Regions from separate parts of the Bacillus sp. C-3-6 genome, predicted to be linked through region 1. Evidence: riboswitches for the same ligand, from Rfam matches in the RefSeq annotation. Region 1 holds a riboswitch; each other region holds the start of a gene.

The links. A riboswitch is a leader RNA that binds a small molecule or an ion and turns the genes downstream of it on or off. The one in region 1 is predicted to bind S-adenosylmethionine.
Region 2: another riboswitch for S-adenosylmethionine. It lies ahead of ACW0JX_RS01100 (peptide ABC transporter substrate-binding protein); the one in region 1 lies ahead of ACW0JX_RS07315 (Na+/H+ antiporter NhaC family protein).
Region 3: another riboswitch for S-adenosylmethionine. It lies ahead of mtnK (S-methyl-5-thioribose kinase); the one in region 1 lies ahead of ACW0JX_RS07315 (Na+/H+ antiporter NhaC family protein).
Region 4: another riboswitch for S-adenosylmethionine. It lies ahead of ACW0JX_RS15895 (hypothetical protein); the one in region 1 lies ahead of ACW0JX_RS07315 (Na+/H+ antiporter NhaC family protein).

Annotation. Positions count from the first base shown of each region.
Region 1 covers NZ_CM137247.1:1,409,994-1,415,460, reverse strand. The annotation lists gene ACW0JX_RS07335 (sensor histidine kinase) at 1-28, opposite strand, end outside; gene liaF (cell wall-active antibiotics response protein LiaF) at 28-768, opposite strand; gene ACW0JX_RS07325 (PspA/IM30 family protein) at 875-1,537, opposite strand; gene ACW0JX_RS07320 (lmo0954 family membrane protein) at 1,585-1,941, opposite strand; gene ACW0JX_RS07315 (Na+/H+ antiporter NhaC family protein) at 2,124-3,440, opposite strand; SAM riboswitch class I at 3,535-3,640, opposite strand; gene ACW0JX_RS07310 (ribonuclease FAU-1 family protein) at 3,761-4,279, opposite strand; gene gltP (glutamate/aspartate:proton symporter GltP) at 4,348-5,467, opposite strand, start outside.
Region 2 covers NZ_CM137247.1:190,956-196,422, forward strand. The annotation lists gene ACW0JX_RS01100 (peptide ABC transporter substrate-binding protein) at 289-1,929, opposite strand; SAM riboswitch class I at 2,062-2,166, opposite strand; gene ACW0JX_RS01105 (aldo/keto reductase) at 2,319-3,152, opposite strand; gene proC (pyrroline-5-carboxylate reductase) at 3,154-3,957, opposite strand; gene pnuC (nicotinamide riboside transporter PnuC) at 4,144-4,794, shown strand; gene ACW0JX_RS01120 (GRP family sugar transporter) at 4,862-5,467, opposite strand, start outside.
Region 3 covers NZ_CM137247.1:3,845,472-3,850,938, reverse strand. The annotation lists gene ACW0JX_RS19610 (pyridoxal phosphate-dependent aminotransferase) at 1-781, opposite strand, end outside; gene ACW0JX_RS19605 (carbon-nitrogen family hydrolase) at 796-1,659, shown strand; SAM riboswitch class I at 1,731-1,872, shown strand; gene mtnK (S-methyl-5-thioribose kinase) at 1,963-3,144, shown strand; gene mtnA (S-methyl-5-thioribose-1-phosphate isomerase) at 3,141-4,202, shown strand; gene ACW0JX_RS19590 (YvrJ family protein) at 4,270-4,431, shown strand; gene ACW0JX_RS19585 (3-hydroxybutyrate dehydrogenase) at 4,462-5,238, opposite strand; gene ACW0JX_RS19580 (PadR family transcriptional regulator) at 5,435-5,467, shown strand, end outside.
Region 4 covers NZ_CM137247.1:3,096,072-3,101,538, forward strand. The annotation lists gene ACW0JX_RS15875 (short-chain fatty acid transporter) at 1-39, shown strand, start outside; gene ACW0JX_RS15880 (group-specific protein) at 80-433, opposite strand; gene ACW0JX_RS15885 (NAD(P)H-dependent oxidoreductase) at 430-1,005, opposite strand; gene ACW0JX_RS15890 (SWIM zinc finger family protein) at 1,029-1,418, opposite strand; gene ACW0JX_RS15895 (hypothetical protein) at 1,679-1,996, opposite strand; SAM riboswitch class I at 2,037-2,135, opposite strand; gene ACW0JX_RS15900 (hypothetical protein) at 2,258-2,449, shown strand; gene ACW0JX_RS15905 (YwiC-like family protein) at 2,482-3,204, opposite strand; gene ACW0JX_RS15910 (ECF transporter S component) at 3,388-4,089, opposite strand; gene ACW0JX_RS15915 (ABC transporter ATP-binding protein) at 4,062-5,467, opposite strand, start outside.

The DNA.
Region 1 (5,467 bases):
TCCACGAAATATTTTTTTGTTTCTTCATTATACTTTCCTCACTTCCGTGTCGCCTACGACAAGCGAAGAAATAATTTTAATACGACGAGGAGCCTCTTTATACTGCTCTGTTCTAAATGTAACATTGCGGTTAAACCCTGTCTCTTCATGACCTGGCAAGAGCACACGTCCGACAATAACAGAATGATTTAAAGAAAGTTCAATATCATATGGCACATATAAACGAATATTACCAACGACACCCCGAATAACAATTACCGTTTCCCCTTCTGGAATCATAGCAGTAGTTAAATCTATTTCCACATCACAAGCACCGTATTGAACATTAATATCCTCAAGTTCATAAATATGATCCATCATTCGTACATTGCCTACAAACATATTTTTCAAATATGGTTCTGTACGATATATTTGCTTCTCTTCGTCTATAATCCCTTTTTCTTTAATTTCAACCTTCATCGCTTTTTGCTGATGCCCTTGTTGAATCAATTGATAACCAATTAAAGCTAAACAAGCAAATACGACAAGAACAAATGCTGCTGATGAAAATAAGAAGAATAAAAATACGATACCACCAACAAATAAAAATACATTTCCCCGTACATAACGATTCTTTTTACGATAATGCCTTCCAAACATAAGCATAATAAATGCAAAAATGAGACCACCTGGTTCAAAATGTCCAAGTATCATATCAAGAAAAAGACCGAATCCAAATATGATGAGGAGCATCCCCATTAATTGTGTCTTTGAAAAATGTTTCTTCATTTCAGCTCCCCCCTTCTTGTCACATATACATAGAAGAAAAGGCATTGCTTTCCAACACCTTTTCTCCTATCACTATATCATAAGCCTGTTTTATAATATACTACTATTATTTTGTTAACTCTTTCGTTAACGATACATCATTCTTTTCTTTCATTTCACGCTCAAGTTTTGCAATTTTCATATCAAATGTGTCACGCTCATGTTCTTCATTCATACGAGTTTCTAAGTCACGAATGTGATCTTCAATTTCTTCAAATCGTAAGAACGGATTATTTTCATCCATTTTATGCATCGCAGTATTCATACGACGATTTGCATGTGCCATATTTTCACGTGCCATTAGTTCCATACGCTTTGCGTGCATTTCTTTTAATTTATTTTTCATTTCAGAAAGACGACGCTCTAACTCATCAATTTGCTCTACAACACCTGCATACATTTCTTCTAATCGAGTTACTTGCCCTTCATAATAAGCTACCTCTTCTAACGCACGTTCGTGCAATTGTAATTCGCCTGCTTCTTGAGCAATGATAGCTTGCTTTGATCTTTTGTTAACGAAATAACGTGCTTGCTCAAGCTCACGAGCAAAGTTAGATTTTAATGTTTTATGACGTTCAATTAACTTCTCAATTTTTGTTATTTCACGCTCACTATCACGTAAATATTGGTTTAACATCGCAATTGGATTTTTTCTTTCCTTCTCATCTAACACGTTATGAAAATCAGCTAAAATTGCATCGCGTACACGTCCGAATAAAGATTGTTTCATTATAAATCTTCCTCTCTTCTACTTTATTTATAATTTGATTTATTGTTTTAGTTTTTCATTAATTTGTTCCACTCATCTTCAAAGTTGCTATATGGTTTAGAACTTTCTGGAGCAGATTCAACAACTACATCTTTTTCTTTTTTCCACTCACGGTATCCGTAGTATAAAACCACTAAAGCAGCGATACCGATTAATGCTGGTGAATGAGAAAGCGCAATGGATAAACCGATTAAACCAACAATACCCCAAGCTAACTTTCCAAAAAATGACTTAGCTCGCACAAATGATTTATAGCTCCAATATACAACTCCTGCTCCGATTGCGAATCCTACAATACCAGCAAGACTACCAAGAGCAATTAAAGCCAAAATACCGGCTGCGATAAACGCTAGAAATTGTTTCATCTTGTGCTTGCCTCCCTTCGATTTGATACTCTTATCTTAACTATTTTTTCATCTTTCCATAACGAGCTTAAGAACCGTTTTTAACTCAGACTTAAGACCGAGTCATATTCAGCCCTTTACGCAAAAAAACGTGCAGAGTTTATTCTCTGCACGTTTTTTTAATTACTAACATTCATATTAAATTAAGCTGTTTTATGATACTCTTTTTTCTCAGCTACTTTCGAAAATCTTGGAAATCCAATTAAAATAGAAACAATCCCACATACTCCAACTAAGATTGGATAAAATGCATATGGCAACAATTCAACCGGAGATAACGCTGCAAATCCTGCTGCCGTTAACATTTGGGCACCGTACGGAATTAATCCTTGTACACAACATGAGAAAAGATCTAATACACTCGCTGATTTACGAGGGTCTATTTCATATTGATCTGCAATATTTTTTGCAAGCGGGCCTGTAAAGATAATCGAAATCGTATTATTCGCTGTACACATATTCGTCATACTTACTAAACCAGCAATACCAAATTCTGCACCTTTTTTCGAACGAATATTACGTGTTAATACATTCATTAAATATTGAATACCACCATTATATTGGATTAATTCAACCATACCGCCAATTAATATAGCAAGTAATACTAACTCCATCATACCGCCCATTCCAGTCGTTACACTTTTAAAGAAACTTTCTAACGTGTAACTTCCATCTATAAGACCGATAACACCAGATAATACAGTTCCACCAGTTAATACAATAAGTACATTCCAGCCAAGTAGCGCTGTAATAAGTACTCCTGCGTACGGTAAAATCTTTATCCAATCAAAGCTATGTGCTTTAATTTGCGTGTCACTTCCTGAAGTAACTATTACTAATAGTACAATTGTAATAATAGCCGCTGGTAACACAATTAAAAAATTCGTTTTAAACTTATCTTTCATTTCTGTTCCTTGTGAACGAACAGCTGCGATTGTTGTATCTGAAATAAATGATAAATTATCACCAAACATCGCTCCCCCAACAACAGTAGCCATTGCAAGCGCAATTGAGATATCAGTTTGACCACTAATACCTACAGCAATCGGCGCTAATGCTGCAATTGTTCCCATTGAAGTTCCCATTGCTAATGAAATAAATGCACCAATAACAAAGATTCCAGCTACGATAAATCCTGGCGGTAAAATAGTTAACGCTAAATTAACAGTTGAGTCTACTCCGCCCATTCCTTTAGCCGTTTCAGAAAATGCACCTGCAAGCACAAAAATTAATACCATAATCATAATATCCGGATTTCCTGCACCTTTAGCGAACCGCTCGACTTTCACATTAAAACTTTCTTTACGATTCATCACTAAAGCGACTCCTACAGCAATTGAAATTGCTACAAGTATCGGCAATTTATAGAAATCACCTGTAATAATTCCAGAACCAATAAATAGCGCCAAAAATATCCCAAGTGGTAATAAAGCTAAACCATTTCCTCTCGTTTCTTTCAAAGTACCATCTCTCCCTAGTTTCAACCTTTTTCTAATGAATAACAAAAGACCTCTTCCGATGAGAAGAGGTCTTATACATCTATAAGAAACGCTCTTCTCATCTTTCAAGCACATGCTTGCTGGATTTGGCACAGCACTCTGAAATCGAGTCCGCTGCCGAGGCATCGTAGGGCCAGTCCCTCCGCCTCTCTTTATAAGAAGGTTTCATATTTATTTTTTAATAATAATTTCTTCCCTAACTTTACTCGCTTACAAAACAAAAGTCAATTATTTTTTGTATAGATTTTTTTGGTAATTATACAAAAATTTGAATACAATAATCATTTTAACTTTTCGATTTCTTCTTCCAATATTGAAATCCAATAAAATTCACTATTTTTTATTGCTGCTAATATCCATTTCGTAGTGTACCAAGCTAACTCATACTCTTCCTTCGTGACATCGCCACTTTTATAAGCATCCTCTAGCTCCTCTTCATCTAATACATACACCTTACCGCTAGGTAATAATACTACATCTAAATATAAATCATCAAAATACGGTAAACCACGATCGTCTATTTCATATTCTTTCGTCACATCAATATAATATTGCACTAAATTGTGCCTATCATCTAACATAGCTGTAATCGCAAAGTTCTTTCCATTAATGAAATATTGAACCCACGTATACCCATCACTTGCAATACAAATTTCTTTACCATCATATTCTTTACAACTAGGCTCTCTCACCTTTTTTATATCCAGTATTCCGAGCATTCCCTCTTCCACTTGCTTAAGCCTATAACTCTTTTCTATTAGTCTTTTCCACGAAGAACCGTCACCATATTTACGTTTCATTATGTATACTCCTCTTCTATATACAGAAAAGCTCCCACATATTATGTGAGAGCTTGTTCATATTATAATTAAGCAGCTTGACCCTTTTCAGAAATCTCTTTTAAATAAGCTTGTCCTTTTTCAGCGTCATATTGACCTTCCCACTTAGACATAACTACAGCTGCTAAAGAGTTTCCTACAACGTTAACTGCTGTACGAGCCATATCTAAAATACGGTCAATACCAGCAATGAACGCTAAACCTTCAGGTGGAATACCTACTGTACCAAGTGTCGCTAATAATACAACGAATGATACGCCCGGTACACCTGCGATACCTTTTGATGTAACCATTAATACAAGTAATAATGTAATTTGTTGTGTAATAGATAAATCAATACCGTACATTTGCGCCAAGAAAATAGCCGCAATTGCTTGATATAAAGTTGATCCATCTAAGTTAAATGAATAACCTGTCGGAATAACGAAAGATGTAATTGCTTTCGGACAACCGAATTTCTCCATTTTCTCCATGATTTTTGGTAAAACTGTTTCTGAGCTTGCTGTAGAATACGCTAAGATCAGCTCGTCTTTTAAAATCTTAAAGAATTGGAAAATGTTAATTCCAAATATTTTCGCTGTAAGTCCTAAGACAACTACGACGAAGAAGATCATTGCCCCATATACGACAATTAGCAATTTCCCTAATGGAATTAATGAAGCAAGACCAAATGTAGAAACTGTAACACCAATTAGTGCAAACACACCAAATGGTGCAAATTTCATAACTTGGTTTGTTACATAAAACATTGCGTCAGCTACACCTTGGAAAAATTGAAGAACTGGTCTTCCTCTTTCACCAATTGCTGCTACACCTAAACCAAATAGTACAGAGAAGAAGATAATAGCAAGCATATCTCCGTCAGCCAATGACTTCATAATGTTTGTTGGAACAATATTTACAAACGTATCTGCAAATGAATGACTTTGTACTTGCTCTGTCGTATGTGTATATTTCGAAATATCTGTCTTTGTTAACTGCTCCATATTTACGCCTTTTCCTGGTTGGAAAATATTCGCTATTAATAGACCAACAATAATTGCAATTGTTGTAATAATTTCAAAGTAAATAATTGTTTTTCCGCCTAGTCGACCTAGTTTTTTAACATCGCCAACACCAGCAACCCCAACAACAATACTTGCTACAACA
Region 2 (5,467 bases), 1.2 Mb from region 1:
ATATGTATATACATGTTGAGCTATAATCTATCGTTATATGTTTCAACTTAGTAGACATTATATTTTGATGGTGAAATATTTTGTTTCTTTGATTATTTAGAATATTAACACTGGAAAGAACTATATGTCAATAATAAAAATAGAATGTTAATTTCTTGGAATAATATATTAAAAAAGTAAATTCTCTTGTGTGAGAGAACCTACTTTTAATATATTTTGCTAAAAAAACAATTGGTGTGGGCTAATAATAAGTGGGGATGAAGAACCCCCACTTATTACGGTTTTACTTTATTTTTCAATTTTTGCCCACTTGAAGTTTAATTGACCCGCAAAGTCTACTTGCACAATTCTTTTCACATAAGAACGTTCTAAATAAGATTCGCCTTTTTGATAAAGAGGAGCGATAACAGAGTCTTTAAATAATATTTTCTCGGATTCTAGTAATGCTTCCCAGCGAGCTTTTTCATCACCAGCTAAAGTTGTTTTCACTTTTGCTATTGTTTCGTCGAATTCCTTATTAGAGTAATGATCTAAGTTATAAGGGTTATTCGTTGTAAATAGCTCAAGGAATGTAATTGGATCCGCAAAGTCAGGGCTCCAGCCGTCAATTCCGATTTCGTAGTCACCTTTTAATAAAAGCGAAACTTGTTGCTTACGCGGTTGCGGTTTTATATTTACTGTTAATCCATCTAGATTCTTTTCTAGTTGCCCTTTTAAGAATTCACCAGTTTTCTTATCAAGGTCAGCATCACTCGTTAATAATTCTAATGTTATCTTTTCAGAATCAAGCTCTTGTTTAGCTTTTTTCCATAATTCTTGTGCAGATTTTGTATCAACTTTTGTTAAATCGCCGTTTGCAGTACGGAAGTCTTTTCCTTCAGGTCCTTTTGCAAAGTTTTTTGGAACGAGACCAAATGTTGGTGTAGAGCCATCATTTAATAACGTATTTACAAAGGATTTTCTATCAATTGTTTGATCAATTGCTTGGCGTGCAGAAACGTTTTGAAGTACTTTGTTTTGTTGATTCATACGTAAAAATTGTACGCCTACGTTTGGACGTTCTTTAAAGTGGGCATCTTTTTTATATTTATCAACGAAGTCAGATGTTAGTTTTATACGATCTAATTGTTTTGACTCGAATAAATTGACTTCTGTTGATTTTTCTTTTACGACGTTAAAATTGATTTCTTCTAGTTTGACAGTATCTTTATCCCAATAGGTAGGGTTCTTCTTAAATTTAAAGCTTTGTTCGTGCTTCCAATCGCTTAGTGTAAAAGCTCCATTGTACAAGATTGTATTATCTTCTAAAGCGTACTTATCACCTTGTGCTTTAAAGAATTCCTCGTTAATTGGTAGAAATGTTGGGAACGCTGTTAAGCTAATAAAATACGGAACAGGACGTTCCAATTCTACCTCAAAAGTATGGTCATCAACTGCTTTTACACCAAGTTGGTCGGCTGGAAGTTCTTTGTTGTTAATTTTTGTTGCATTTTTAATATCAAAGAATAGAAATGCATATTCAGAGGCTGTTGCTGGATCTACGGCACGTTGCCAAGCGAACACAAAATCTTTCGCTGTAACAGGAGTGCCGTTTGACCATTTTGAATCTCGCAAATGGAATGTGTATTTCGTTTTATCGCCACTTACTTCATGAGATTTTGCAACACCAGGAACAGGTTTGTTACCTTCACCAAGATTATACAAACCTTCAAATACGTTTCTCATTACTTGACCAGAATCAGTATCTGTAGCACGAGCCGTATCCATTGTTCGTATTTCAGTAGGTGAAGATAAGTTTAAAACCTGTTTACTAGGTGCCTCGTCTTTTGCATTTGCTCCGCTTGCTTCGTTTTTATAACTACCGCAACCAGTTAATAAAATACTTACTCCTACAACTGATGCAATACCGGGTACAAACTTCTTTTTCATTTGATTTTCCTCCTAAATAATTAAGTTTGGATGATGATGAGGGAAATGAAAAATAAAAAATCCCTCTTTTCATATTGAGAAAGAGGGATTTTTACGTACAAGTTATGCACCCGTATATAAACGAAGTCCCTCATTCTATCTTTCAAGCATAAAGCTTGCAGGAAGTGGCACAGTATTCAAAATGAACCTGCTGCCGAGGTTTCAAAGGGCCAGTCCCTCCACCTCTCTTGATACAATGAGTAAACGAATAAATTTTATTAATTTTTGTGTTTCTTTGATAATTCAAAATCTTACACCTTGAATAATGAAGTGTCAACCAAATGAAATATAGTTTAAATTTTCAGTTTTCTTAAACAAAAAAACCACTGCATATGGCAGTGGTTTTTCTACTAGAAGTTAAAGTTATCTGGATCTGGACCAACGCGACGATCTTCATTTAAAGCTTGAATTGCTTTCATATCATCAGCACTTAATTCAAAGTCGAAGATGTTTGCATTTTCAATAATGCGATGTTCTTTAATTGATTTAGGGATTGTTACAACTTCGTTTTGTAAATCCCAGCGTAAAATAATTTGCGCAGTTGATTTATTATATTTTGTCGCAATTTCTTGTAACGTTGGATTATCTAGTAGTTGTCCTTGCATTAATGGTGACCAAGCTTCAAGCTGGATATTATGTTCTTTACAGAATGCATGTAGCTCTTCTTGTGCTAAACGTGGGTGATATTCCACTTGGTTGACCATTGGCTTAATTTCAGCAATTTCAAATACGTCTTGTAAGTGGTGAATGTGGAAATTACTCACACCGATAGCGCGAACACGGCCATCTTTATAAAGTTTTTCTAATGCTTTCCATGATTCAGTATATTTCCCTTTTACAGGCCAATGTACTAAATATAAATCTAAATATTCTAGACCTAATTTCTCTAATGTAGTTTCAAATGCTTGAAGTGTTGTTTCATATCCTTGATCGCTATTCCATACTTTTGAGGTAATAAATAATTCTTCACGTGAAACACCGGATTCACGAATCGCTTGTCCAACGCCTTCTTCATTTTGATAGATTGCTGCAGTATCGATGCTGCGGTAGCTATTTTTAATTGCTGCTTTTACAGAATCAATTACTTCTGAACCATCTTCTACTTTAAAAACACCTAAACCAAACCAAGGCATTTTTACACCGTTATGTAATGTTGTATAATCTTTTAAACTTGTTAAAATCATATTATTTCCCCCTAGCTTTTTTGTTTGTTGCTTCTACTGCTTTTTGAATTGCCTCTGAAAAATTATATTCGTATAAAGTTTTGAGACCCTCAGCTGTGGAACCACCTGGCGTTGTTACTTGTTCGCGGAGGTTAGCTGGATTTTGCGTTTGCTCGAGCATAGAAGCAGAGCCAGAAATCATTTGAATGACAAGATGTTTTGCGGTTTCTTCATCGACTCCATAACTTTTTGTTGCTTCAATTAAGCTTTCAGCAAAGTAATAAAGGAAGGCTGGTGCACTTCCAGTAACTGCAGTAAGCTGATGAACTTCTTCCTCAGTACAAAGTTGCGAAGTACCAATACCTCTTAAAAGCAGTTGCAGGGTTTCTTGATGCATCTCGGTTACTGATTGTCCTATTGTATATAAGGAGATAGACTTTCCAATTTCAGCAGCTGTATTAGGCATAATCCAAGCAACAGGTGTGCCTTTTGGGAGTCTAGCTTCTAAATAAGATGGTCCAATGCCAGCTGCTACTGTTACGACAAGTTGATTTGATATTAACGGAGATAGCTCAGCTAATAATTCTTCATGAGCAGAAGGTGGCATTGCTAAAACAACCGTATCGACAGATGTAATATGCTGCTTCCAATCCGTTGTAATAGACACATTATATCGCCTTTGTAATTGTTCTAACTTTTCTACGTTGCTTTGGTTAGAAATAATAATTTTTTCGATGTACTCTTTGCTTGTTTTAAGTAATCCGGAAAATATAGCTTCTGCCATACGACCAGCGCCAATAAATAAAATTCGATGTTTGTTAGGCATATCCTTTATTCCTTTCTAGTAGAGATATGTTATAAAAACGATATCATCTTTAAGAGAATTTTGTAAAAAGAAAAGACTTACCGTAGATGGAATGGATAATGAGAAGGCGGAAATTCATGGTAAAGGAAAGGGCTATTCCTTATACTGGTGATAGGGAATTTATTACACATCTGGGGAGAGATAAATATGGTTAGAAGTCCATTTTTTTTACTTGTTTCTAGTATTATTTGTGTATTAGTTGGATTGTATATTCAATCGAGTTATATTGAAATTTTCGCATCAATTATGGGGATCATTAATGTTTGGTTATTAGCGAGAGAAAAAGTATCCAACTTTTTATTTGGCATGATTACTGTTGCGGTATTTCTATACATTTTTATTACACAAGGTTTATATGCAATGGCAGTATTAGCCGCTTTTCAATTTATATTTAATGTATATGGTTGGTATTATTGGATTGCACAAAGTGGGGAGGGAGAAGTAAAAGCAACAGTTCGTTTAGATTTGAAAGGGTGGACTTTTTATATAAGTTTTATTTTAGTTGCTTGGATTGGTTGGGGTTATTATCAAGTCCGTTATTTAGAGTCAACAAGTCCATATTTAGACGCTTTAAATGCCGTATTGGGACTAGTGGCTCAATTTATGTTAAGTCGAAAAATATTAGAAAACTGGCATTTATGGATTTTATATAACGTAGTTAGCATTGTAATTTATATTTCTACTGGTTTATACGTCATGCTAATATTAGCTATTATTAACCTCTTTATATGTGTAGCTGGTTTGCTAGAGTGGAAGAGCAATTATAAGGGGCAAGAACATACAAATAATTATATCTAGAAAATAATTAGAATTAAAAAACCCCTGAAGTACATATGCTTCAGGGGTTTACTAATAGAATATAAGATTATGCTTTTGTCATACCAAGTAATACAGCGCCGCCGATAATTAAAACACTACCTAGTGCAATAAAGATCAATTGACGTTTTGTTTTCTTTTCACCTAAGAATACAATCGCACCGAATGTTGAGATAACGATTCCAGTTTGAGATAATGGGAAGCTTGTTGCTACTCCAACACGTGGTAATGAAAGAAGTAAGAATAAGTTTCCAGTTCCCCATAGTAAACCAGATAAAGCATTACGGATTGCATATTTGTTAAATGGTTTATGTTTAGATGTCAGTACAACCGCACCAACAAACATACCAACTGCTTGTGGTAAAATAGCAGACCAACCATCGATATTATACCAACGAATAATAATTACATATACAAGATAGCCGAAAGTAGAAACAATTAAAGTAAGAAGTCCTTTTTTCAATTGTCCTGGTGGCTGAGCATTTTCTTTATCATCTAGTGATGTGAATACAACACCAACTACGATTAATAGGATTGCAATCGTTCCCAGAATAATCGTTGTAGTAGTAGTCCACTCACGGAAAGCGATAACCCCAAAGATAGAAGTTGCAACAAGTTGCATACCAGTAGAAATTGTTACGGTAGTTGAAACACC
Region 3 (5,467 bases), 2.4 Mb from region 1:
CGATGACACTTTCATTTCCAACTGCAAAAGCAATACGCCAGCCAGCCATATTGAAAGTTTTTGATAACGTGTAAATTTCAATTCCTATATCTTTCGCACCATCTGCTTGCAAGAAACTAACAGGTTTTTGACCATCAAATCCGATAGCACCGTAAGCGAAATCGTGAACAACTAATATATTATGTTTATTAGCAAAATGAATGGTTGTATCAAAAAAATCTTTTGATGCAGTAGCACCTGTAGGGTTATTTGGATAGTTTAAAAACATTAACTTTGCCCGTTCAGCGATAGAGTCGTCAATTTTTTTATAATCCGGTAAAAAATGATTTTCTGCAATAAGCGGCATGGTTTCAAAGTGTGCCTTTGCTAAGGCAACCCCAGATAAATAATCTGGATAGCCTGGATCCGGAACGAGAATTGTATCACCAGGATTTGTAAAACAAATTGGTAATTCTACTAGTCCAGCCTTCCCACCAAACAAAATAGCAACTTCAGTTTTTGGGTTTAATTCGACGCCGTACTCACGTTTATAGAATGTAGTCACGGCTTCCTTTAAGCTTTCATGTCCGCGAAATGGCGGATATTTATGATGAATGGTCTTTTCGGCAGCATCTTGTAAAGCTTTTACGATATGCTGCGGTGTTGGTTGATCTGGATTACCTTGACCTAGATTAATAACATCGTGACCAGCTGCAACGACTTTGTTAACTTTTGCAACAAGTGAAGCGAAAAATTGTGTTGGCAATGATGTTACTATCTCAGAAGGTTGAAATAATTTCATACTTTCCACCTCTTTTGAAAGTTGTTACAATTCTAGTGACAAATGATATAATCTTTCCAGTATTTTGTAAAGAAAAAAATAAGAATGGGGCTGAAAAAATGAAAGTCGCATGTATTCAAATGGATATTGTTTTTGGAGATGTAGAAAAAAATATTGAGAATGCTAAAAATAAAATAAGCGAAGCTATGAAGGAAAGGCCAGATGTTATCGTCTTACCAGAACTATGGACAACAGGATATGATTTAACGAGACTTTCTGAAATTGCAGATAGGGATGGAGTGGAAACGAAAGAAAAGTTAATAGAATGGGCGAAGCAATATGATGTACATATTGTTGGTGGTTCTATAGCAAAGCAAACAGAGCAAGGCGTTACAAATACGATGTATGTTGTAAATAATGAAGGACAGCTAGTCAACGAATATAGTAAAGTACATTTATTTCAGCTTATGGATGAACATAAATATTTAATAGCCGGTAATGGTACGGGCGAATTTAAGCTGGATGATGTTGAATGCGCTGGAACAATTTGTTATGATATTCGTTTTCCAGAGTGGATGCGTGTCCATACTGCTAAAGGGGCAAAAGTATTATTTGTTGTAGCTGAATGGCCATTAGTTCGTTTAGCACATTGGCGTTTGCTATTGCAAGCAAGAGCAGTTGAAAATCAGTGTTATGTTGTTGCATGTAATAGAGCAGGAAAGGATCCAAATAATGTATTTGCGGGTCATTCTTTAATTGTGGACCCTTGGGGTGAAGTTGTAGTAGAGGCGAATGAAGAGGAATCAATTTTATTTGGAGAGCTTGAATTCGAGAAAATTAAAGAAGTACGTAAAGGAATTCCAGTTTTTGCGGATCGCCGTCCAGAATTATACAAATAAAATGTTGACAAGTGATTTTTATTCTTGGTATAGTCTTCAACATAAAGTTAAAAATTCAAAAAATTATACAACTCTTATCAAGAGCAGGTGGAGGGATTTGGCCCGATGAAGCCCAGCAACCGACCGTAATACCATTGTGAAATGGGGCGTTTATTACGCCAAAAGGCACGGTGCTAATTCCAGCAGAAAGTAAAACTTTCTGGCAGATAAGAGGGGAGAAGATAAACTTCAAACCTCTTTCTTAGTGGAAAGAGGTTTTTCTATGTTAGAAAAACCTCTGAATTTAAAAAGGGGGAGAAGACGATGGGATATTATTCATTAACAGAAATAACAGCTGTACAATATGCGAAAGATCATGGCTATTTTGAAGCGAAGGCAAATGTCGTTTGTCATGAAATTGGAGACGGAAACTTAAATTACGTGTTCAAATTAGATGATGGAGAGAAATCAATTATAATAAAACAAGCACTGCCTTATGCGAAAGTAGTTGGTGAAAGCTGGCCATTGTCTATAAAAAGAGCAACGATTGAAAGCAAGGCATTACAAATTTTTGCGCAGTATGTACCGGATTATGTTCCAGTAGTGTACAGTCATGATGAAGAGTTAGCGATAACGGTAATAGAAGACTTATCAAGACTAACAATTACAAGAAAAGGATTAATAGACGGAGAAGAATATCCGCTTTTATCCCAGCATATCGGCCGTTTTCTAGCACATGTTTTATTTTACACTTCAGATTTTGGTTTACAGTCAGAAGAGAAGAGGGTACTAGAAGGTACCTTTGTAAATCCGGACCTTTGTAAAATTACAGAGGAATTAGTGTTTACAGATCCGTTTGGACATTATGATACAAATGATTATGAGCCAGATTTACAGCTCGTGGTTGATGAACTTTGGAGTGATAAAACTTTAAAACTAAAAGTAGCACAATATAAATATAAGTTCTTAACAAGAAAAGAAACTCTTATTCATGGTGATTTACATACTGGTAGTATTTTTTCGTCACCTTCTGAAACGAAAGTGATTGATCCAGAATTTGCGACATATGGCCCATTTGGATTTGACATAGGTCAATTTATTGCAAATCTATTATTAAATGCTTTATCTAGAGAAGAAGAGAAAAGAAGTGTACTATTTTTCCATATAGAAAAGACGTGGAGTTATTTTGTAGAAACTTTTACAAAGTTATGGATTGGAGAAGGTGTAGAAGCATATACGAAAGAAAAACAATGGTTACCAATTATTTTGCAAAATATCTTTACTGATGCAGTTGGATTTGCCGGATGTGAACTGATTCGTAGAACAATTGGTTTAGCTCATGTAGCAGATTTAGATGAAATAGAAAATAAAGAAACAAGAATTCAAGCTAAGAAACAAGCGCTATCCTTAGGTAAAGAACTAATAAAATATGAATCTAAAAGTGCTGATATTCAACTGTTTCGAACATTATTTCAACAGACAGTTTCAGGGGGCGTAAAAGCGTGAGTACAATTGTTACTGTTCCGAGATCTGTAAGCTGGAAAGGTGATGCAATTGCGGTATTAAATCAAACGAAATTGCCGCATAGCACAGAATACAAAACATTGACGACTATTGAAGAGGTTTGGAAAAGCATCGTAATGTTAGAAGTACGAGGAGCGCCTGCAATTGGAATTGTAGCTGCATTTGGCTTGGCGCTTGCATCAAAAAAATATAGCACTGTACATATTGAAGAATTTCAAAAGAAGTTTAATAGAGATTGTAATTATTTAGGAACGTCACGCCCGACAGCAGTAAATTTATTTTGGGCAATTGATCGTATGAGAGAATCTATTCGAGAGATTACTACAATAAAAGAAGCACAAAAAACATTAGAAGAAGAAGCGCTTCGCATTCAGCAGGAAGATGAAGAGGTCTGCCGAAATATTGGGGAATATGCGTTAACATGTTTTAAAGATGGCGATAATATTTTAACAATCTGTAACGCTGGAAGTATCGCAACTGCCAGATATGGAACTGCATTAGCTCCCTTTTATATTGGAAAAGAGAAAGGTGTGCGTTTACATGTATATGCGTGTGAAACGAGACCAGTTTTACAAGGTGGTCGCTTAACGACCTGGGAATTGAAGCAAGCAAATATTGATGTGACCCTTATTACAGATAATACTGCAGCTCATGCTATTCAAACGAAAGAAATAAATGCAATTATTGTAGGGGCGGATCGAATTGTCGCAAATGGAGATACGGCAAATAAAATAGGGACAATGAATTTAGCTATTTTAGCAAAGTACTTTGATATCCCATTTTATGTTGCTGCGCCACTGTCAACATTTGATGTTACGAAAGAAACTGGAGCCGAAATAATTATTGAAGAAAGAGATGAAACAGAAGTTACGAAAATCTTTGGAAAACAAGTAGCACCAATTGGAACGAATGTTTATAACCCTGCATTTGACGTAACACCGAACGAATTAATTACAGGAATTATTACTGAGAAAGGTATTATAAGCGGGGATTATAAACGAGAAATTGCATCATTATTTGAAAAACAGGCTAATACATAATAGCTTGTTTTTTTATGCCTAAATGCATTGTTTTCTCTTACTTATATAATGAAAGGAGGAGAAGAGGATGGAAGAGTGGATCAAGATGATAGGTAATGTAGGGTTTCCAATTGTTGTAACATTATATTTACTCCACCGTATTGAAAGTAAATTAGAGGGGGGAATTGTTGCAATTGAGAAGCTCCCGCGGCAATTACTAAAGTACGAAGATCCTCGCAATAAAAAATAAAGTTTGCTCTTCTTGAGCAAACTTTATTTTTTATTGAGCAGTATAGCCACCATCGATAACGACAGCTTGACCAGTAATACCTTTAGCTTTTTCACTCGCTAAAAACATAGCATAATCAGCGATTTCTTGTACTTGTAATAAGCGCTTTTGTGGGACGAGTGGATAAATAACATCTTCTAAAACATTTTCAAGTGGTACATTTCGTGTAGTAGCTAAGTCTTGTAGTTGATTACGTACAAGAGGGGTATCGACATAACCAGGGCAAAGGGCATTAACAGTAATACCATGCGTAGCACCTTCTAAAGCGGCAACTTTTGTTAATCCAATTACGCCATGTTTTGCACTATTGTAGGCAGCTTTTTCAGCAAACCCGACAAGGCCGTTAATAGAAGCGACATTAATAATACGACCATATTTTTGTTGTTTCATAATCGGAAAGGCATGCTTAATTGCGATAAACGGAGCAATTTGCATAATTTGAATTAGTAGCTCAAACTTTTCCGTTGGAAAGTCTTCAATGGGTGAAACGTGTTGCATTCCTGCGTTGTTAATTAATATATCTAATGAACCGAAATGACTAACTGTTTGAGAAATTGATGCTGTAATTTCCTCTTCAGATGTAACGTCACATTTTAAACCGATAGCTTGAAAACCCTCACTTTGCAATTGCTCAGCAGCTTCTTTCGCACGTTCTTCAAGACGATCAGTAATCACAACTTTTGCACCTTCTTTTGCAAAAGTATTTCCCATTTCATATCCAATACCACTCGCAGCACCTGTTAAAAAGACAACTCGATTTGTAACCATGATGAAAAACATCCCTTCATAATAAAGTTTTCATAGTGCTCTATTTAGAGAGGTTATAATGAAAATCCTGCAAACATTTGGAAAAAATATCGTTAGCTATCTTGTTTTGCAAAATAGTCTTTGCTATACTATTTTGTAAAGCAAGATACTTACACTTATCTATCTTGTAAAACAAGATAGTAGGAGGATTTGAATTATGTCGACAAGTCAAATGCTGAAAGGGATCTTA
Region 4 (5,467 bases), 1.7 Mb from region 1:
GCAGGTTTTATCATTAGTCTATGCTTCTTATTTATTTAAACGAAAAGCTAGTTTTATACTAGCTTTTTTACATAATAAATCATTTATTTCCCATGCAATTTATAACTGTCTTCCACTCTATGTCCGTAAGATGTAATGACTCAAATGCAAAAAAATCTTCGCAAATTTTTCCAATCAAGTATGGATGTTCCCTCAAAAAATTCCACTGTAACGCTTTAGGAAGAAAATATGTTTCATATTCTTTACTTCCCCTTACTACCTCATCTACTTCTCTTTCACAAATTCCTCTTATTAAATAATCATTTCTTAACTCTATTTGAATTTGTTGAAATGTATCGCTGCATTTTTTCAATTGAAGTAAACACGTAATATACTTTCGAAAAAGTTCGTTATCATACTGACAACAGTTTATAATACGATCGACTTCATTCATAATGTACGAGCCTTTTCTTCTATTTGTAATAACCATTTTTCGCGCTTTGATACTTTACTCGTTTTCACAGATTGAAACACTGACCGTTTTATATCACGAATGCCACAAAAACGTAAAACACCTCTCTTCATCATAATCCAATCTGCTGATCGATATAACAATGCGACGTACCATAGAGGCGAGTCTAACGTATTAATAACCCACGCTTTTTTCCCTTGCAATAATCCTTTCGGCAGAGCCCCTTCATATTTATAAGCAAATTCAGCTACGAAAATACGGTCAATAAAACCTTTTAAAATAGCTGGCATCCCCCACCACCATATTGGATAGATGAATAGAATTGTATCTGCTTCTTCTACTAACGTTCTGTATCGAGCTGTTTCTTCTTCATTTACTAAATCACGTCTTTTCTTCTCTTCATTAAATACGAGGACTGGATCAAATTGTTCTTTGTATAAATCAAGTACGGTAACTGAATGATTTGTTTCCTGTAGTCCTTTTTGCACATGATTTAAAATCGCCGCATTAAAACTTGAAGGACTAGGATGAGCGTATACAATTAGTACGTTCACTACATAACAACTCCCTCTATAAGTTAAAGTTTCCCCTTCTTTAACATCTTCTCTACAATTTGCATGTTTTTCGAACTTTGCAACAGTCGATTTAATACAGTAAGTAACTCTTCTTTTTCTAAATCTTTCAGTTTCTCTTTAACTGCACTCTCACCAGCACCTTGAATATCATAAACAACTGCCGCCATATGTTTACAATAATTTTCATACGGACATTCGCAACTACTTTTTGAAAAATCTTCGAGATCAATAACTACTTCATAATTCCCTGCATTTCCAGTAACGAAAGCAAACACTTTGTTATCTTGTATTTCAACATCTTCTACATGTCCATCTTCATAATATTCATATCCCTTATCTACAACGTACTTTGGGATCCATTTCGTTATATCTTTTAATAAGTAAGCGTACATAATTGTACCCCTTCCTTTAATTCCCTTTTGACTTCCAAACCCCTGCATGTTATTCTAAGAACTGTTAAATAGCAAGTCTATTTTGCAAAACGACTGACACCTATTCGGCGAAGGTGTCTCTTTTCATTTGCAGCCGATACGAATTGCCTCTTTCAGGCACATTCAATTTTTGACACTACACACTCAACACCATTCCCTGTATCAGGCTGCTTAAGCAGTCTTTTACTCTACATACTCCGTTATTTTTAAAAAAAGAGAGCTTAGCTCCCTTTTCTCGCCTTATAAAATACCCCTTTTTCAGTATAGAGATATTCATCAGCTAATGTAATTTTCCCATCCAGTTTCAGTTCATCTAATAGTCTTGATAAATAAAATTGATGTAACATCTTTTTCGTGAATTTTCCTTCATGATGCGAAACGATATGTTCTTGAATATCTAACAATGATATTGGCTTATCTTGCTCTATCATATATTCATAAACTGTACTACGCAGTTTTACGTATTTTTCGAGTGTCACAGCAATGCGCAACCCCTTTCTTCTTAATATAAATTTTCGTAATCGGTTTTTTTGCAACAAAAAAACCTCTCCGATAAGAAGAAGTTACGTATATATCTTCGTCTTATCTCCCAGAACAAATATGTTCTGCTGGAATTAGCACCTGCATCGCGGTTGCTGGGTTTCATCGGGCCAGTCCCTCCACCTCTCTGGATAAGAAAATATTCACTTAATTCTTACTATACGTAATTTCATTTTAATTGTCAAACAAATATAACAAATAATATTTTCTTCTTTACTGTTCATACTATACATATATGAATATGCAAGGAGGATTATGAAATGCATCAAAATGCTCGCGGATATGTACAAGATTCTTTTCAATCATTACAAGAAGCAAAACATTGTTTAGAAGAAGCATTACAGACTGTTGAAAAAGATTTTAATCGCGCTCGTATTGAGCAATCCCTTTATGCGATCGAACAAGCTATTCAACGCTGCGATTACACCGTTCACATTTTAGAACAAGATTGAAAAAACTTCCCATCATAAGGTGGGAAGTTTTTTCAAATGGCATACTTCATAATTATTGCCGTTATGATTAAAAAATATACAGAATTCACAATTTCTAAAATCCCTACTTTTATAATAGAAATTTTTTTGCCATACAATATAATGGCTCGAATGACACTTGGTATAAAAATAAGGGAGCACCACGGATTAATTGCAAATACAATGATTGTTAATAGAATATGATAACCCCAAGATATAAAACGATACTTCGGATTATTTTTCTCACGTATCATCGTTTTCACATAAAACGTACTACCTAAAAAGTATAAGAATGAAATAAGTGCAATGAATAATGCTGTATGATCGATTTGTTTCATTGAAAAATAATAACTAATTAACCCACCAACACAAAACACAATGATCGCACAAATATCATTTAATAGTGCCCTTTCATTTTTTTGACGAGCATAATGCATATTTACTATAAATAGTGGAATCATGACTATTACGAATAAAAGAATGCGCCATTCATATAATAGAGAAATCATCCCAAATACGAACGCAATAATAAAATATACAATTGAAGCATGTAAATACTCTTTTTTTCGTTTTTGTTTTATGTACATAAGGAATGGATACGTAGCTAAATAGATAAAGAACCAAGCTATAAACAATGGAATGTGATATATAGTAGGTTTTCCAAGTATGACACTTAATAGAAATGGTATAGCAAGCATCGCCCATGCACCATGTTGCTTCGGAATAACTAACTTCATTAACTATACACCTCCCTTTTGAAAATAGTTCTCACCTATTATTATACGAATAATTTTATATAGTAACGGATATATATTGGACTATTTTTTGACAATAAAAAATGCTCCTTACAATATGTAAGAAGCATGAAAGAGGCAAACGAATATGTAAGTCGCGACCCTACCTTATATGAGTATGCTTTTCTATGCTATGTTATGCTTATCTAATATACCGTATTTCTTTTTAAATCTTGTGAGAATCGTAATCCAAGAAGTACTAAATAATAGTAAGAAGACAACATTCGAAATTGCATGGCTCAAATCGAAATAAAAACTTGCGATGTAATACGAAATGACTGTTTCCCACGTTGCCTCTCGTATAAAACCGAGAAGTCCCCAGAAATTCATAATCCAGCCAAATAAAAATCCAACAAACAATCCGTACAGGAGTCTTCCCCATAGCTTTTTCATTAAAAATGTATTACGCAATAATCCAGCTATAAAACCAATCATACCCCATGAAAACATTTGCCACGGCGTCCACGGACCTTGCCCTAAAAAGATGTTAGACACAATCGCTGCTGTTGCACCGATCATAAAACCCGCTTCACTTCCAAACACAATTGCAGAAACGATAATAACAAAAGAAGTTGGTTGTACACTCGGTAAAATAGAAAATGGTACGCGGCTAACTGCTGCAATTGCTGCTAATACAGCAACGAGAACAATTTCACGTGAAACAAACGCCTTTCTTTCAAAACGGATATAGAAAGGTAACATAATAACAACTAATAAAAACAAACTACTTAACATGTAATAACCGTCCATAATAAGTGTAGTAAAGAGTAATGTGCCTATTATTACTGCAAAAATACATATTATGAATGCAACATATCGTTTGGACACGCTTCGTACACATCCTCCCACGTTAATGCATATGGCAATTCTTTTCGAATGAATCGATTGATAGATGTTGTATAAAAGAAGTTGCCGCTAAAAAATTCTTTCGGTGCATCATTCATAATGACTGTCCCATCAAATAACATCATACATTGATCAACGTATTTCGCAGCGAACTCAATGTCATGCGTTGCCATTACAATTGTTGTTCCTTCTTTTTGCAGCTTCCTAAATAGTTCTCCTACTCTTTCTTTCTTCCATGGATCTAATCCCTTTGTCGGTTCATCAAGTAATAATAACGTTGGCTTTGATAATAACGTTGTACATAATGCAAGAAGTTGTTGCTCTCCTCCGCTACAATCATGCGGATGGCGTTCTTTAAGCGAATACAACCAAAACTGTTTTAGCGTATCTTCTGCTATTTCTTTTCCTTGTTCTCCATATAATTCACGTGCACGTTCATACACCTCATCCCACACTGTATCAAATGTAAAATGATAATATGGATACTGCGATACATACCCAATACTTTTAAACCGTTCTTTCGAATCAATTTTATGTATCACTTTCCCGTTCCACTTTACTTTCCCTCTTCTCGCTTTTTGTAATCCTGCTAAAATTGTTAACAGTGTAGACTTACCTGTACCGTTCTTCCCAACGAGCGCTACCCATTTTCCTTTTTCAATCGAAACTGATAAATCACGTAAAATAAGCGGACTATTTTTTTCGTACTGGAATGAAATATGCTCTGCGCTTAAAATTACCTCTTGCTTTTCACTTTGTGCTATTGGCTCATTTACATATGATATCGCTGAAAAATTATTCATTTTCATTTGCGCCTCTCGCACCGTAAACGGAATATCTCTCACATTCCACTCTAAAAATAGCCTTGGAATTTGCGGAATAAATGGACGGAATGTTTCTACTCCCCACATATTCGTAATAACAGTTTTAGGACTACCATCATACATAATACAGCCATTATCCATACAAACAACGCGTGTTGCAAGCGGGATAACTTCATCTAAACGATGTTCACTTAAAATAATCGTAATTCCAAGTTCTTCATTAATCCGTTTTAATAATCCTAAAAACTCTTTTGCAGCAATTGGATCTAATTGTGCTGTCGGTTCATCTAATAATAATAACTTTGGCTGCATAACTAATACCGCAGCTAAATTAACAAGTTGCTTTTGCCCACCAGATAACGTGTGAACAGATTGATGCAATAAATCTTGAAATCCTAAAAAGCTAATAAGCTCTACTATTCGTTTTTGAATAATATGTGATGGTAACCCAATATTTTCTAAAGAAAATGCTAATTCTTGAATAACTGTATCCATTACGAGTTGATTTTCTGGATTTTGAAATACCATACCAATTT